2 regions of the Clostridium nitrophenolicum genome follow, and region 1 is predicted to be linked to the other one. Evidence: riboswitches for the same ligand, from Rfam matches in the RefSeq annotation. Region 1 holds a riboswitch; the other holds the start of a gene.
The links. Region 1 has a riboswitch for thiamine pyrophosphate ahead of tenA (thiaminase II). Riboswitches for the same ligand answer to the same signal wherever they lie in the genome.

Region 1 (3,164 bases):
TTTTGCTATGTACATTATTTAATTCTTTTTCCAGGCTTTTGATTTCTATTGTTTTATTTTGTATTATTGAAGTATACATATTGTCAATAGTTTCTTTTCTCTGGAAAAAGGTACTGCAATATTTTATGAGAGATAATAATAGCCTTTTTAGTGTTTCTAAGCATTTTATTATATTTAAATAAATTTTATCCATATTTAACACCTCCCATAGTGTTATTTTATACCTAATTTAACCATTAAAGCAAGGAGAAAAGCATGAGTGAAAAAGATGGTTTGCTGTCTAAGCTTATAAGAACATATAATGACTTCAAAAATAGAAAGATAAATAATTTAGACAGCAGAAAAGAAAAACTGAAGTTAAAACTTAAAAATGAACAGAATGACTTCAATCAGTTAATAAACGAACAGGAAAAGCTGAAAGAAGAGGATAAAAAGGTTGATTCAGTATTTAATTCACTAGTAGCAATATTAAAATCAAGAGGAATAATATTTGATATACCAAACAAAAATTTTCAAGTTAGAGAATGGGACAACCTGTATATAAAAAAATCAGATAACCTGTACAGCTTTGTAAATAAAAATGGAGTATGTTTGTATGTGCTTGAGAAAAAGTACTGTGATGTCATGGAGTATATAGTTAACAACTATTCATACAGCATTATAGTTATAAGAAAAAATCCGCACTCTTTGAAGGTGCAATTAAGAATCGTAAAGTAGTGTAGGGGTCCTAGGCCGAAAGTTAACTTATGCTCCGTGCTATGTTTCAAAGCTTCAGTCCGTTAAAAACTTTTAGTCAGTCTAAAGCTTGTGTTTTAGACGACCTAAGAACTTAGATAAACTCGCTCTGCTCAAACACTATCTAAGGTTCTAAGGTTGTCTTAAAACCCTTCACTAAGACTGACACAAAGTTTTTAAATCTACCTTCAGCTTTGGAAACATAGCCCTTCGTATAATTTAACTTTCTAGTTTGAAGCCCTATTGCATAAACTTGTGAATTAGAAAGATTTTAGTTAGCACTATTGACGTTGTTAATGTAGTGTAGTAAGATGACTTTGTAGGAAAACTTAATAAATTAAGATCATTGATCCCAGGGGGGCTGGTGTTACCAGCTGAGATTAAGAATAAAATTCTTTGACCCTATAACCTGATCTGGGTAATACCAGCGTAGGAAGAGGTTTTATGTATTTGAAAAATACCTTTATAGTTTTAAAGATATAGGTACAAACCTCGAAACGGTTTGTACCTTTTTTATTTTCAAAAATTAAAAAATTGGGGAGGCGTTAAGATGAAGTTTTCGGAAAGTTTATACGAAAGTGTTAAAGAAATTTGGGAATCCTATTATACTCATCCCTTTGTAAAGGGTATTGGGGATGGTACTTTAGGGGTAGATAAGTTTAAGTTTTATATGATTCAGGATTACATATATCTTTTAGATTACGCAAAGGTTTATGCATTAGGTATAGTAAAGGCAGACAGAGAAGAGATAATGCAGGGTTTTTCAACTATGGTAAATGGGATATTAAATGGGGAAATGAGTATTCATCGTTCTTATATGAAAAGGCTTGGGATTACTCAAGAGGAGGTTGAAAATACAAAAGCTTCACTTTCAAATATTTCATATACTCATTATATGCTAGCTGTATCTCAGATGGGTGGCTTGACAGAGCTTTCGGTATCCCTGCTAGCTTGTATGTGGAGCTATTTAGAGATTGGTAAAGTTTTAAGTAAAAATCCTGGGGCAACAGAACATGAATTTTACGGAGAATGGATTAGGGGCTATATTTCGGAAGAGTACAAAGAAGGTACTCAATGGGTTATAGATTTGGTAGATGAGCTTTCAGAAAACCTTTCAGCAAAGGATAAGGAAAAGCTGAAGGAGATATTTATAAATACTAGTAAATATGAATACATGTTTTGGGACATGTCTTACAATAAGGAGATGTAACTCTCAATGTTAAAGTTTTTTAATGTTAATTTTAAATATAAGAATGATTCAAAGCTTCTTATAGACAATTTGAGTTTTAATATAAATAAGGGAGAATTTATAAGTATAATTGGTCCAAGCGGATGCGGTAAGAGCACTATATTCAGATTGATTTCAAGACTTGAGCAAAGCTCTGGTGGAGATATTTATATTAATGACAACAATGTTAACGATATCGATAGCCCTATAGGATATATGCCTCAAAGTGACTTACTGATACCATGGAGGACTATTTTAGAAAATGCCTGTTTGCCTTTAGAAGTAGGTGGTAAAAAGCAAAAAGATGCAAAAAAGAAGGCTGAAGAATTTTTAGAGGTTTTTGGATTGGACAGCTATAAAGATAAGTATCCAAAGGATTTATCAGGAGGTATGAAGCAGAGAGTTTCTTTTATTAGAACATTACTTACGGGAGCAGAGGTTATGCTTTTAGATGAGCCCTTTAGTGCATTAGATGCTATAACAAAGATTTCTATGCAGGAGTGGCTTTTAAATCAGTGGTCAAAGTTTAATAAGACCATACTATTTATAACTCATGATGTTGAGGAAGCATTATTTTTATCTAATAAGATATTTGTTGTTTCCGAAAAGCCTATTACCAAACTAAAGGAAGTAGTAGTACCTGTTGGTTATCCAAGGGACAGGCATATGTTAAGTAGACCTGAAATACTAAGAATAAAAGAAGAGCTTGTAAATGAATTAAAGCAGAGGATTGAGCTATGAAGAAGTATAAATCATCAATAATTGTAGGCATTATATTTTTTATAATTTGGGAGGGGCTTGCAAGATATATAGATGCCATGTACATACTTCCATCACCAAGCAGAATATTAGAAAAGATTTGGGTTTTGAGAGAGGATCTTTTCTTAGTGCATCTTCCGGCTACGCTGCTGGTTACCTTTATGGGCCTTATTATATCAGTAGTTTTAGGTGTAGCCTTAGCTGTGGCAATGAGTTTGAGTGAAAAGATTGAAAAAGCTATATATCCTATTGTAGTTGTAACTCAAACTATACCGATTACTGCCTTAGCACCAATATTTGTACTTTGGTTTGGATACAGTATCTGGAGTAAGGTGGTGGTAACTATACTTATTACCTTTTTTCCGATAGTCGTAAATGTCTATGATGGTCTTCGTTCTACGAAAAGAGAGATGGAAGAATTATTAATTACCTTTGGAGCAAG
Region 2 (3,164 bases), 2.5 Mb from region 1:
TAGCCGCTCTTTACTCCCGCTTTCACAGAGTGCGATGGGAGTATTAGAGCGGGTAGTCATCGGATAAACAGGAATAAAAAATTAGAAAATGAGCTGCCTTTCAAAGGCGGTTCATTTTTTATAAAAAATAGTGCACTTATAATTATATTTGCAGTATAATTAAATATATAATTATAGCATTACAGGTAAAAGTAGAGACATATTTAGCATATATTTGGGTATAGTGTCATATTATCTATTATTATTCTCATATAAAATATTATATAATTATTTACAGAAACAATATTTGTTAGCAAATTTAACTTTCGAGGTGAAATATGAAGCTGGAGATTATAAATAGATTAGAAGGAAATGAAGTATTAGGTAAAAATATATTCACTAATGATGGAAGAGTTTTATTAAGAGCAGGTACGGTGTTAAATAATAATTACATTAATAAAATGAGAGAACTGGGAATATTTTATGTATATGTAGAAGATAAAAGGTTAGAGGATGTTGAAGTAGAAGATGAAAATGTCAGCAGATTAAAGCAGACAACTATGGAATGTATGTCAAGGATGATGAAGAATATAACTGTCGTTTCTGATAAAAAGATAATGTCAGATTATCAGAAAATTGTTGATGAACTTATAGATTATATAGGTACAAGTGCAGATATAAATAAAAGCTTATATGACATCCAAACAAATAGCAACCAGACCTACGTGCATAGTATAGATGTTTGTGTTATGGCAACTTTTATAGGACATGCTATGAGAATGGACTCCAATTCAGTAAAAGAGTTAGGACTAGCTGCTGTTATGCATGATATAGGCAAAGCTCAGCTGCCAAAGAGTTTGTTAGAAAAAAAAGGAAACTTAACAAAAGAAGAGTTAAATGAATTTAAGGAACACCCTTATATAGGAGCTAATATTCTGAGAAAGAATATCAGAATTCCTGGGACAGTAGTTAGAGCAGTTCTACAACATCACGAGAGAATGGATGGTAAAGGATATCCTTATGGTTTAGAAGGCAAGAGTATATCAAAATATGCTCGTATAATTACTATAAGTGATGTGTATGATACTATAGCAAATAGCGGGGATTATAAAAAAACTTTCAGTCCAAATGATGCCTATGAGTTAATATTAGCAGGAAGTGGTACAATTTTTGATGAAGAAATAGTCAAGATATTTAGAAAATCCTTTTCAGTTTATCCTCTAGGCTGCTGTGTTAAGTTATCAAATAATGTTGAAGGATATGTAGTAAGGCAGAATGAAAATTTTCCTGACAGGCCTGTAATAAGAGTTATATATGACGCTGAAACAAGAAATGATATAGAACCTTATGAAATCGACTTAGTAGAGAGTATAAATTTAGTAGTAAAAAGTGTAGTTTAAACAAATATATTCTAATCCTTTACAAAGGTAATATATTGAAGTATAATTTTTATGTAGAAATAAATAGAGCCTTTGTATTTGCTAGGTGTGCCGTTTGGCTGAGAGGGCGTTTGCCTAAACCTTGGAACCTGATGTAGTTAACACTACCGGAGGGAAGCAATAGTGTAAATTAGTATATTCTTTGGATTTTACATGAAAGCTTATCTTTTGGTAAGCTTTCATTTTTTTTATTAGAAATATATTTAAGTTAAAAAGCCAGCATTACATATGGGGATATTTATGAACTACTAAAATTATATAAAAAGGAGACCGAAGATTATGAACTATACAACACAGATGGATGCTGCTAAAAAAGGCATCATTACAAATGAGATGAAAGTAGTTGCAGAAAAGGAACATATGGATGTTGGTCAATTAAGAGAGCTTATAGCTGAAGGAAAAGTTGTCATACCTGCGAATAAGAATCACAAAGCATTAAGTCCTGAAGGAGTAGGACAAGGTTTAAGAACAAAAATAAATGTTAATTTGGGAATTTCAAAGGACTGCTGTAATGTAGATGCAGAAGTTGAGAAGGTACAAAAAGCTATAGAAATGAAAGCAGAAGCTATAATGGATTTAAGTTCCTTTGGGAAAACTGAAGAGTTCAGAAGAAAGGTAGTAGAAATAAGTCCAGCAATGCTAGGCACAGTTCCAATGTATGATGCAGTAGGCTTTTATGATAAAGAACTAAGTGATATAACTTCAGAAGAATTTTTAAGAGTAATTGAAAAGCATGCTAAAGATGGAGTTGACTTCATGACTATTCATGCTGGTATAAACAGAGAAACTGCTCAGGTTTTTAAAAGGAATAAAAGAGTTATGAATATAGTTTCTAGAGGAGGATCACTTTTATATGCATGGATGGAACTTAATAACAAAGAAAATCCATTCTATGAATATTTCGATAAGGTTCTAGATATATGTGTAGAATATGATGTAACTATAAGTCTTGGAGATGCTTGTAGGCCAGGCTGCCTTGCAGATGCTACAGATGCCAGCCAAATTAAAGAACTTATGATTTTAGGTGAGTTAACAAAAAGAGCCTGGGAGAAAAATGTACAGGTTATGATAGAAGGACCTGGACACATGGCCTTAAATGAAATAGCCTCCAATATGATTTTAGAGAAGAAGCTATGTCATGGAGCTCCATTCTATGTTTTAGGACCTTTAGTTACAGATATTGCCCCAGGGTATGACCATATAACAAGTGCTATAGGAGGGGCTATTGCAGCAGCAAATGGTGCAGATTTCCTATGCTATGTTACTCCAGCAGAACACTTAAGACTTCCTAATCTAGAAGATATGAAAGAAGGTATTATTGCGAGTAAAATAGCTGCCCATGCTGCAGATATAGCAAAAGGAGTTAAAGGTGCTGAAGAATGGGATTTAGCTATGGCAAAAGCAAGACAGAAGTTAGATTGGGAATCAATGTTTGAACTTTCTATAGATCCAGAAAAAGCAAGAAGGTATAGAAGAGAATCCACGCCAGAACATAGTGATAGCTGTACTATGTGTGGAAAGATGTGCTCCGTAAGAAATATGAATAGAGTTATGGAAGGCAAAAATGTAAACATATTAAGGGAAGAGGACTAAAATATAGATGCCTCAATTACTTTCTGAGTAGTTGAGGCATCTTTCCTGTTAAGGCATATATGAAATCTTCATTTGGTTTTATGATCCATTTGCTATTTTGTTCATATAAGGTTAGCTTAGCTGTATTAGTAGTTTTAGGACAACCTTCACTAT

Region 2: linked by a shared signal. The riboswitch ahead of thiC (phosphomethylpyrimidine synthase ThiC) and the one ahead of tenA (thiaminase II) in region 1 are both predicted to bind thiamine pyrophosphate.

Annotation. Positions count from the first base shown of each region.
Region 1 covers NZ_AP042469.1:1,214,038-1,217,201, forward strand. The annotation lists gene ACZ5N4_RS05540 (hypothetical protein) at 1-193, opposite strand, end outside; gene ACZ5N4_RS05545 (hypothetical protein) at 256-717, shown strand; TPP riboswitch at 1,080-1,188, shown strand; gene tenA (thiaminase II) at 1,286-1,945, shown strand; gene ACZ5N4_RS05555 (ABC transporter ATP-binding protein) at 1,952-2,704, shown strand; gene ACZ5N4_RS05560 (ABC transporter permease) at 2,701-3,164, shown strand, end outside.
Region 2 covers NZ_AP042469.1:4,517,553-4,520,716, reverse strand. The annotation lists gene ACZ5N4_RS21440 (HD-GYP domain-containing protein) at 318-1,379, shown strand; TPP riboswitch at 1,453-1,551, shown strand; gene thiC (phosphomethylpyrimidine synthase ThiC) at 1,698-3,011, shown strand; gene ACZ5N4_RS21430 (hypothetical protein) at 3,028-3,164, opposite strand, start outside.